DNA from 2 places in the Faecalibacterium sp. IP-3-29 genome. Region 2 is predicted to be linked to the other one. Evidence: riboswitches for the same ligand, from Rfam matches in the RefSeq annotation. Region 2 holds a riboswitch; the other holds the start of a gene.
The links. Region 2 has a riboswitch for cyclic di-GMP ahead of MTP40_RS08395 (CAP domain-containing protein). Riboswitches for the same ligand answer to the same signal wherever they lie in the genome.
Positions count from the first base shown of each region.

Region 1: it holds a riboswitch for cyclic di-GMP, as region 2 does, so the genes downstream of both, MTP40_RS12140 (hypothetical protein) here and MTP40_RS08395 (CAP domain-containing protein) in region 2, are expected to answer to the same signal.

Region 1 is NZ_CP094471.1:2,536,670-2,542,331, reverse strand. Features, by position in the region: gene MTP40_RS12150 (helix-turn-helix domain-containing protein) at 1-783, shown strand, start outside; gene MTP40_RS12145 (MATE family efflux transporter) at 831-2,132, opposite strand; cyclic di-GMP riboswitch class I at 2,398-2,473, shown strand; gene MTP40_RS12140 (hypothetical protein) at 2,635-4,638, shown strand; gene greA (transcription elongation factor GreA) at 5,002-5,487, shown strand; gene lysS (lysine--tRNA ligase) at 5,507-5,662, shown strand, end outside.
Region 2 is NZ_CP094471.1:1,763,690-1,769,351, reverse strand. Features, by position in the region: gene bilQ (bilirubin utilization transcriptional regulator BilQ) at 1-185, shown strand, start outside; gene bilR (bilirubin reductase) at 187-1,314, shown strand; gene bilS (flavodoxin family protein BilS) at 1,342-1,845, shown strand; cyclic di-GMP riboswitch class I at 1,963-2,038, shown strand; cyclic di-GMP riboswitch class I at 2,164-2,239, shown strand; gene MTP40_RS08395 (CAP domain-containing protein) at 2,372-3,175, shown strand; gene MTP40_RS08390 (hypothetical protein) at 3,285-3,797, opposite strand; gene rnhA (ribonuclease HI) at 3,794-4,258, opposite strand; gene MTP40_RS08380 (ribonuclease J) at 4,662-5,662, shown strand, end outside.

The sequences.
Region 1 (5,662 bases), 770 kb from region 2:
CCCCTGACCCTGACCGGCGAGGGGCTGTGGGTCTGCCTGATCTCCAGCGGCAGATGCACTGCCAGCCTGACCGATGCCTCGCCCTCCCCGGCGGGCAGCGCACTGATCCTGCCGCCCCAGAGCGCGGCGGCGGGCCATCTGGTGCTGAGCCGCGCCCCGTTGACCCTGACCCCGGAAGGGGAGAGCCACCTGCTCTGCATCCAGCTGACCGGGCAGGCGGCGGTGCAGTTCCTTGCCGGGCTGACGGAGCTGCCGTTCCTGGCCCGGGGCGAGACCTGCCCCGCCGCCGCAGAGCTGCTGGGCCGCCTTGCCGCCGAGGCCGATACACCCCGCAGCCGGGTTGCCAGCCAGCTGGCCTTTGCCCTGCTCTGTGAGCTTGCGGGGGCCGACAGCGCCGCCCCGCCCCTGCCGCCGCTGGTGGAGGCCGCCATTGAGGATATCCGCCAGAACTACGCTGGCCTGTACGGCGTGGAAGAGCTCAGTGAGCGGCTGGGAGTCTCCAAGAGCCACCTTGTCCGCACCTTTACCGCCGCCGTGGGGGTGCCCCCGGGGCGATACCTGACCACCGTGCGGGTGGAAGCTGCCATGCGGCTGCTCCTGCACCGGGAATACACGCTGGATGTCATTGCCAGCCTGTGCGGCTTCTCAGGGGCCAACTACCTGTGCCGGGTGTTCAAAAAAGAGACCGGCCAATCCCCCGCACAGTGGCGGGCCTTGGCCGGTCAGACAGCACGGCCCCTCAGCCCGGCGGAAAGCCAGCGGGAGCAGGCACTGTATATTTAAAATGTTCAGGAGCCGGGGCAGCACCCGGCTCTTTTCCGTGGAGGCGTTCAGCCGCACACAGACTGCGGGCGCTTGAGCAGGAACACCGTCAGGGCCAGCGTGATGGCCTCGGCGGCGGGGAAGGCCGACCACACGCCGTTCATGCCGAACAGGGCGCTCAGAATCAGCGAGCAGGTGACGATGGCGGCCACGCCCCGGCTGACCGAGGTGATGGTGGCCTCGGTGGGGCGGTTGACCGCACCCAGATAGCCCGCCGCAACAATATTACAGCCTGCAAAGAAGTAGCCCAGGAAGTAGATGCGCATACCGCTGTGGGCATATTCGGCCATCAGTGCAGAGCTCTCGCTGTTGAAGAGGGCAACAAAGGTATCGGTAAAGCCAAACACGGCACTGTACAACACCGCCGCCAGCGCCAGCGCAGTGCCGCAGCCCAGCAGAAGCAGCTTTTTTGCTCCGGTCATCTCGTTTTTGCCGTAGCACTGGCTGATCAGCGGCTGGGCACCCTGGGCCACGCCGTTGAAGATGGCTGTTGCCACCAGCGCAAAGTTTGCCACTACGCCGTAAGCGGCCACGCCCACGTTGCCCGCCAGCCGGAGCAGCAGGAAGTTGAACACGGTGGTGGTCACGGCAGAGGAAAGCTCCCCGACAAAACCGGAGATACCAAGCTGGCAGCTCTGCACCAGCAGCCGGGCCGAGGGGTCCTGCCGGACAAAGGTGAGCGTGTTGCTCTTTTGAAAAAAGTGGCGGCTGCAGATGGCGATGCTGAGCACCGGCGAGATGGCCGTTGCCAGCGCCGCGCCGGGCAGGCCCAGCCCCATGGGGAAGATGAAGATGTAATCGAACACCACATTGAACAGGCTGCCGCTCAGGGTGGCCACCATGGCAAGGGACGGGTCGCCGTCGTTGCGGACGAAGGCCGAGAAGATGTAGTTGCACATGAAGAAGGGCGTGAACAGCAGGAAGATGCGGGTGTAGTTCAGGCCCAGCGCCACAATGTCCCCATCGCCGCCCATGAGCTGCAGAAGCGTGCCCGGGCAGAACGCGCCTGCCAGCATGAACGGGATGGCGATCAGGCAGGCGCAGAGGATGGCGTTGGAAAAAAACCGCTGCGCCCGCGCCTCGCCCTGCGCCTGCAGAATGGCGTACCGGGTGGCCGCACCCAGGCCGATCATCGAGCCGAAGGCAAAGATCAGGTTGTACATGGGCAGGCAGAGGTTCAGCAGGGTCACGCCGTCGGTGCCCGCCGCCTGGGCGATGAAATAGGTGTCGGCCAGAATATAGCACGATGTGCCGATCAGACCGAAAATATTCTGCGACACATACTTGAAGAACTGCTTTGTCAGGTTCATGGATGCTTCCTTTCCGCAGGGAGAATAGGGGAGTGAAACGTAAAAACGACTACTACTATATCATAAAACCTGGCATATTTCAACGAAAAAGCGAGAAAACACGCCGCCTTTTCCCAAACGGAACACTTCTCCCCGGGGAGATGCTGCTATCCGAAAATGCCATACAGATACTTCCCTTTTTGTGCAACTTGCCAAAGATGGTTTTGGGTTATTGACAAAAAAAAAAAAAAGTCTTATGATTTTTGTGTAAAATGCCACATTGAAACAGAAGAATCGGCAAACCAGTCGAAAGGCTGCGACGCAAAGCTAAAGGGCCTGTAATATGGCAGCCAGCCGCACTTTCTCAACCATACCGCACATGGGCATCACCTCAAGGGGCGGTAGATTCCCAAAGTACAAAACGCAGAGCGTTGTACCAGCCATTTGGCCGGTGCGGCGCTCTTTTTGCTTTGTGCGGGCATGGTTATATTTTGGGAGTAATTCATAAAAGGAGGAAAACGATATGAAGTTGAAACGACTTGTCAGCGCTGTCTTAGCGATTGGTATGGCTCTGACCATTCTGCCCACTGCGGCGTTTGCAGCTGGAAATGATATCGTGCCATCTGAAGTCGGAGGTCTTGAAATTACCGAGGAAGGGTATCCAAAAGTACCAGACGAGACACCTGGCTCAATTGTAGTTAATGGTGTAACTGTCACTAGAACAAATATTACAACAAACGCTACTGGTCCACTTGATAAATGCACTGGTGAAGGTTGGTGGTGGACACCATATAGAAACAAGCCTGGTTCTGGTACAATGACTATCGCTTCTGGTTATTCATATAAGGGGTCAAAAATCCGGAATGAAATTGTTTTATATAATCAGGGAACTATCAATGGCGGAAAGTATAGATATGTTAATAACTCCGGTACGATAAACGATTGCTATGTACATCAAATCATTAATAGTGCCGGTGGCGTTATCAATGGCGGAACTTACTATGAAATGATAAAAACCAATTCGGGTACAATTAATCGTGCAGTATTCAAATTAAAGTCAAATTTGACAGACGCACACGAATTGACTGCTCAAGGTTGCATAATTAATGAAGACTTACAGGATCATGTATATACCGTTGGTGATCCAAAAGTAACAATCGCTTTCAAAGATACTCGAAAGAAAGTTAGTGGTTGGTTCATCAATGGTGAGAAAGTAGATGAAACCACTTTGCCCGGTGCTGTTGCTGGTCGTGATGGAGACTATGCTACCCTGACTTTTACCATGCCGACCGACAGAGATGTCGAAATTACCGTCAGCAAAATCGCAACTCCCTTAAAAATCGAAAACGGTCTACCGGTTGATAGCCTCGGTTCGTATTTCGGCAGCCCGTATGATGGCTGGACTTATAACAGCGGTGTGGAGACCAAAGAACTGAACAAAGCCATGACAATTGAAGATTGGTACACTGCTGATCTTGAAAACAATGCAGTAAAATGGCGTATCACAAATAACGGCATACTCCAGAACGGCATCATCAGAAATAGTGTAACCAACAATGGCACTGTTAAGGATGTCACTGCCACAAGTTACTTTACCAACAATGGTACAATTGAAAGCGGTGTATTCAGCCGTTACACAAACTTTGGTGAGCAGAACCCTGCTGTCCGTTGGGTAACTGTGAATGGCGGCACCGTGAACGGTATGACCACCGCCGGTGTTGTCGGCGAGCAGGAAGTCACCATTACCGCCCCAGATGGCTTCAAGTGCTGGTCTGTTGCCGGTGATACCGATTTCACCCTGACCGAAGAGCAGAAGCATACCAACCCGCTGACTTTGAAGCTGAACGGTGAGGACAAAGGCACTATCATCTTGACCGCACAGAGCGAGGAAGGCTATTACCCTCTGAACCTGACCGACGGTAAGGCTTACAGCGTAACTGCCGACGGCGCAAAGGATAAGGAGATCACTGCCGCCCGTGCTGGTGATACTGTGATTCTGGAAGCAGATGCCACTCTGATTCCTGACGGTATGGTCTTTGACCGCTGGGAAATCACCGGTAATACTGAGCTGACCGGTGGTTTTGATGCCAGTGCTGAAAAGACACAGTTCATCATGCCCAATACGGGTGTGACCATCCGTGCAATGTACCGCATGGCCGATGTGGAAGAACCCGACGTGCTGGGAACTGTGGCTGTCGTGGCCACCGCCGGTGTAGGTGCAGCTGTTCTTGGCTGGACGGGCTACCAGCTGGGTACGGAGCTGTACCTGAAAACCGCTCTGCCCGCCGGTACTGCCATCCCCACAAACCGTGCCGAGCTGGCCCTGCTGGTGTGGAACCATGCCGGTAAGCCCGCACCCGCCGCAGTTCTGCCCGCTGATGCCACCGATACCCAGAAGGCCATTGCCTGGGCTGTGGAAAACGATCTGCTCAAGGCCGCAAAGGACAACGGCGAGACCTATGTGGATACCGATTCCGTGAGCCGTGTTGAAGTGATCCGCGTGTGGAATAAGGCACAGGAAAAGTAAACCCCACCGTCATCCCTTCGGGATGCCACCGCCCCTAATAGGGGCGGCCTTGGCAAAAAGGTGAAACTATCCGCCATGCCAAGGGCCCCCCTATTAGCGGGGGCTGTCGCTGAAAGCGACTGGGGGGTTGCCCCCACAACCGAACCATTCTCTATTCCCAAATAACCTGTGGAAGCGCCCTGCCGGGGAACCGGTGGGGCGCTTCTGCATAGGGGCGGGAGCCGAAACCGCCGCTTTTTCCGCTCTAGCGCCGTGGTTTTTATTGACAAGCTCCCGGCTTGCTATTATAATAGAACAGTCATAATAGCATTCGTGCGCGGCTTTGCGGCTGCGTCAATCCAATAGACAAGGAGAAGATCCAAAATGGCACAAGAAATCAAGATGTCCGCTTCCGGCCTGAAGGCGATGCAGGACGAACTGGAATACCTCAAGACGGTCCGCCGCAAGGAGCTGGCCGAGGAGATCAAGGAAGCCCGCAGCCACGGCGACCTTTCTGAGAACAGCGAGTACGATGAAGCCAAGAACACCCAGGGTCTGGTGGAAAACCGCATCACCGAGCTGGAGCAGATGGTCAAGAACGCTGTGATCATCGACGAGAGCGAGTTGAGCGTGGACAGCGTTTCTGTTGGCACCCACGTTTCCATCAAGATGATCGGCGATGATGAGGCCGAGGAGTACGATATCGTTGGCCGCACCGAGGCTGACCCCATCAACGGCAAGATCAGCGACGAGAGCCCTGTGGGCCACGCTCTGCTGGGCAAGGCCGTGGGCGAGAAGGCTGAGGTCCTGCTGCCCTCCGGCCAGACCGTCGAGTACGAAGTGCTGGCCATCACCCACGCCGCAAACTGAGCCTGAATGGGAGGAAACCATGGAAGAGCAAAAGAGAAACCCCGCTCAGGGCCTGTCTGAGAGCGAGCAGGTGCAGGTGCGCCGCCAGAAGCTGGCCGACCTGCAGGCTGCCGGAAACGACCCCTTCACCCTGACCAAGTTCCCCCAGGACGCATACTCTGCCGACCTGAAGGAA
Region 2 (5,662 bases):
GGGAAAAGCAGGGCCGCAGTTATCATTTGGGGCTGACCCCGGCGGGTGAGAGAGCATTCCGGACCTGCCACCAGGTATTTTTCGATTGGGATGCACAAAATTTGAGCGGGCTGACCGAAGAGGAACAGCACCAGCTCCTGAGCCTGCTGCAAAAGGCAGCACGGACGAGGAAAGAGAGTGTGTAACATGTACGACACCATCCTGAGCCCCATTGATTACGGTGGAATGCAGCTGAAGAACCGCATTATCTTTGCCCCCACCACCTTCGGCCTTTCGGACGAGGAATATCTGGCGGAGATGGAGCGGCTGGCCAAGGGCGGCTGCGCCATGATCATCATCGGCGACGTGCCGGTGGCCAAGAGCCGGTTCGAGAAGTCCCTGTTTGACAAAAAGGGCTTTGCCTTCTATCAGCAGATCTGCGAGATCGCCCACAAATACAGCTGCAAGGTCTGCGCCCAGCTCCACCAGACCGATACCGACATGATGTCCATCATCAAGTGCATCCCGGGGATGCTGATGAAAAAAATCACCCCCGACCAGCTGCGGGAGCGGATGAACGATGCCGTGGGCCCCTACATCACCAAGATGTCCCAGAAAAAGATCCATCAGATCATCGCGGGCTTTGGCAAGGCTGCTGTGCTGGCAAAGCAGGCGGGCTTTGACATGGTGCAGGTGCACGGCGACCGGATGTGCGGCAGCTTCTCTTCCGCCATCTTCAACCACCGCACCGATGAATACGGCGGCAGTGCCGAGCGCCGCGCCCGCTTTGCCGTGGAAGCTGTCAAGGCAGTGCACGCCGCTGTGCCCGGCATGGCCATTGACTACAAGCTGGCTGTCCGGCAGGAGAACCCCCATTACGGCAACGCCGGTGTGGTGGAGGAGGAACTGGCCGTGTTCGTGCCCCTGCTGGTGCAGGCAGGCGTGACCAGCTTCCATGTGACACTGGCCAACCACTCTGCGCTGGAAAATACCATCCCGTCGGCCAGCCACCCCGAGTTCAAGGAGACCGGCTGCTTCCTCAAGTTCTGCGATGAGGTGCGCCGGTATACCAGCGTGCCGCTCTGCGGTGTGGGCGGCCTGAACGACCCCGATTTTGTGGAGCAGCAGCTTGCCAGCGGCCGCATCCAGTGTGCGGCAATGTGCCGCCAGCTGCTGGCCGACCCCAACTGGGTCAACAAACTGCAGAGCGGCAATGCGGCAAAGATCCACCGCTGTGTCCGCTGCAACAAGAAGTGCCTGGGCGGCCTGATCGCCCATCAGGGCACCCGCTGTATCTATGATGCCCTGAACGCAAAAGAACAGGGAAGCATCTGATATCAAACATAATAAAGGAGAATGACCATGAGCTACGCCATCGTTTTCAGCAGCAAGACCGGCAACACCCGCCTGCTGGCCGACACCCTTCGCGCAAGCTTGCCCCAGAATGAGTGCACCTACTTCGGAGCACCGGCCCCGGAGGCACTGGAGGCTGAGACCCTTTACATCGGCTTCTGGACGGACAAGGGCCATGCCGATGACACCCTCACCGCCTTTTTGCAGACCCTGAAGGGGAAGCAGGTCTTTTTGTTCGGCACCGCAGGCTTTGGCGGCAGTGCGGAATATTTCGAGCAGATCCTGGCAGCGGTGCAGAAGTCGCTGGATGAGAGCAACACGGTCATTGGAACTTATATGTGCCAGGGCAAGATGCCCATGACTGTGCGCCAGCAGTACGAAAAGATGCTGCAGCAGCCCAACCATGCACCCAACCTCGAGATGCTGATCGAGAATTTTGACAAGGCGCTGGCTCACCCGGATGCCGCAGACCTCGACCAGCTGCGCAAAAAGGCGGCAGAGGTGCAGGCATAACGGAAGAACTCTTCAAAAAGCAGTTTTTTGAGAAAGCTGCTCCAAAACAGTTGACAGGTTCTGCCCGATGTGGTAGGATAATGTCGAGGAAATGGGAACAGTTCCTCAAGGTGAATTGAATATTCTCGGCAAAACAGTCGAAAGGCTGTGACGCAAAGCTACAGGGCCTGTAAAATGGCAGCCAGCTGCTTCTCAAAGAAATTTTTCTTTGGGTGACCTGCTTAGAATTTCTAGGTGTTGTTTTGCTGAGTGTATTGCAGAACAACACCTTTTTTCGTTCTCAAATTTCTTCCCAAAAGAAGAAAGGCACGCAAAACTGAATATCCTCGGCAAAGCAGTCGAAAGGCTGTGACGCAAAGCTATAGGGCCTGTAAAATGGCAGCCAGTTGCTTCTCATCACCTGAGGGTCTCCACAGCGGAGATTGGGTGTTGAGTGACCTTCATCTGAAGCATCAGGTGTCGATTGCCGAGTATACCAGCAATCGACACCTTTTTTCATGGGGCAACACAAAAGAGGTTCAACACCATGCGTAACGCTTCGATGAAAGTCCTGAAGAATCTGGTCTGCTGCGCCGCATTCATCTGCCTGATGTTTGTTCTGGCAATGCCCGCACACGCAGCTTCCAAGGCCGATGAGCTGCTGCAGCTCGTCAACGCAGAGCGTGCACAGGCCGGTGTGGCTCCTCTGAGCATGGGCAGCAGCGCACTGAATGCTGCCGCACAGGCCCGTGCAGAAGAACTTACCGTCAATTATTCCTACAACCGCCCCAATGGCAGCCGCGAGTTCACCATCCTGCCGGAGTACGGTGTGGACGATGTTTCTGTGGGCGAGAACTACTGGGCAGCTGCTGAGAATGCTTCGGACGTGGTCGCCGCCTGGAATCGCTACGATTTCTTCAAGGAGCGGATGCTGGACAAGGATGCCACCTCCGTTGGCATTGGCTACTACGAGGGCGGCGAGTACGGCAATTACTGGGTGATGATCTTTACCTACGCCCGCGGCACCAGTGAGAACGGTTTCGCACAGGAAGTGCTGGCGCTGGTCAACGCTGAGCGCGCAAAGGAAGTGGCAAAGGTCGCTTCCCACACCCGCCCCGATGGCACCAACTGCTTCACCGTGCTGAAAGAGTACGGCGTGTCTGATACCGCCACCGGCGAGAATGCCGCCTGGGGCGAGACCACGCCCGAAAAGGTCGTTGCAGACTGGATGGCTTCGGAAGGCCACCGTGTCAATATCATGGACCCTGCCGCCAAGTATATGTGCCTTGGCTACAACTACGATGCCAATTCTCAGTGGGGCCACAACTGGATCCAGATCTTCGCAAAGTAAGCGGATGACTTCCATTGAGCGTTGTACGATAAAATAAAACAGAGCAAAAAGAGATGCACCCCGCTCCCTGAACCGGTTTCAGGAAGGCGGGGTGCATCTCTTTTGCTTTTTATTCTGCTGCCATCTCAGCCACATCCTCGGGGCTGAAATCGCCCAAGGGCAGGATGAGCCGGCCCAGCGTTTCCTGCGGCAGGGCGGCAAGCCGGACACTCTCGTCCGCAATTTCGGCAGGGCAGAGGACGTGCACGCCGTCCGCACCAGTCTCTACCCGGGCGCGGTGGCCGGTGGCAATGTACTGGATGCCCAGCCGGTCAGCCGCCGCCAGCAGGGCGGGGAAGCGCAGGTCGGCCGGGGCAGCGGTCTCCTCGGCCAGCTGGCTGGCCAGTTCGCTGGCATTCAGGGTGATGCACTCGATGCCCAGAGCCTTGGCGGCTTCCCTGGCGGCATCCACAACGGGGTCATCGGTGCACAGACGCACCACAGCGCCCATCACCGCAAAGCCCTGCTGCTGTAAAATGCGGACAGCTGCTTTGCAGCCCGTGCCGCCGCACAGGCCCACCAGCACCTTGTCCTGCTGTTCATAGGTATCGAACCCGCTGCCGGGCAGAAATGTATCGCTCATCGTCCCTGTCTCCCTCCGTGTGCCTGACTTTGTGCCACGGCCAGCTGGTCGCAGCGCTCGTTTTCCGGGTGGCCTGCATGGCCCTTGACCCAGACATAGGTGATCTTGTGCCGGGCTTCCTGCTCCAATGCCTGTTCCCACAGGTCGGGGTTCAGGGCAGGGGAGCCGTCGGACTTTTTCCAGCCCCGGCGCTTCCAGCCCCTGGCCCAGCCCTTTTCCAGCCCGTTGATGACGTACTGGCTGTCAGAGCACAGCCGCACCTCACAGGGCTCCTTGAGCTGGCGCAGGGCCTCGATAAAGGCGGTCAGCTCCATCCGGTTGTTGGTGGTGGAAGCATCGCCGCCGCTGAGCTCTTTTTCGTAGACCTTGCCGTTGAAGCGGTAGCGCAGCACTGCGCCCCAGCCGCCCGGGCCGGGGTTGCCGCTGCACGCGCCATCGGTGTAAACTTCGACTTGTTTCATCTGTTTCTCCCGGAACTTGAATTTTTGGATACCTCTATTTAGAGCTATTTTTCCGGTTCTGTCAAGAGGAAAACGTATCATCCCCGGCTTTTCCGGCAAAGCTTTGAATTGACAAAGTGGACAAGAAATACTATACTGTTTGTAACAAAATGCGTATAGGGGCGCACCGGTGCGGTGTGTCCGGCCGGAACGGGGCAGTGCCGCGGTCGCATCGAACAGATGGACTGACAGGGCAGAAATTACTCCGTTCCGGCCATCCCAGTGCCGAAAACGGGCATGGAAGCGAAAAATTCTATACGATGGTTTCGATGGGAGCGGCGGTGCGCTTGCTGCTCCTTCACAACAGACAGGCCGCTCGCAAAGGGGTGTGCCTGCGTTTTGTAATTGATTTTGGAGGTACCGCATGGCACAGGTCAAAGAACAGAACCCGGCTCAGGCTCAGAACAATCCGAACAGAAACAGTGAATCCGGTGGGGAAAAGCGTACCCGCACCCGCCGCCCTTATTATAACCGGCGGCCCCGCCGTTCTCAGCAGCCCAAGGAGGCCGCTGTGCCCATCCACATCTACCCGCTGGGCGGTCTGGGCGAAGTGGGCAAGAACATGACCGTGTATGAGTGCAACGGGGATATGATCATTGTGGACTGCGGCCTTGTATTCCCGGACAGTGAGATGTACGGCGTGGACATGGTCATCCCTGACTTTACTTTTGTGGTGCAGAATAAGGACAAGATCAAGGGCCTGCTCATCACCCACGGCCACGAAGACCACATCGGCAGCATTCCCTACCTGCTGCAGAAGTTTGATCTGCCCATCTACGGCACCCGGCTGACCTGCGGCCTCATCCGGAACAAGCTGGAGGAGTTTGGTCTGGCGGGCAAGACCAAGTTCGTGGAGATCACCCCCAAACAGAAGATCAAGCTGGGCTGCTTTACCGTGGAGCCCATCCATGTCAACCACTCCATCCCCGATTCCGTGGCCTTTGCCATTGACAGCCCCGCCGGAACGATCATCCAGACCGGCGACTTCAAGATCGATTACACCCCGCTGGCCTGCGGCGTGACCGACCTGACCACCCTTTCGGAGTATGGTCAGAAGGGTGTGCTGGCCCTGCTGAGCGATTCCACCAACGCCGAGCGCCCGGGCTTTACCGCCACAGAGCAGAAGGTGGCCGCCGGTGTCCGCAACCTGTTTGCACGTGCCCGGAACAAGCGCATCATCATTGCGACCTTTGCGTCCAATATCTACCGCGTCCAGCAGATCATTGATCTGGCCGTGGAGGATGGCCGCAAGGTGGCGTTCAGCGGCCGCAGCATGGTCAATAACACTGCCATGGCGCAGGAGCTGGGCTATATGCACATCCCCGAGGGCACCCTTATCAGTGTGGATGAGCTGAACCAGTACCC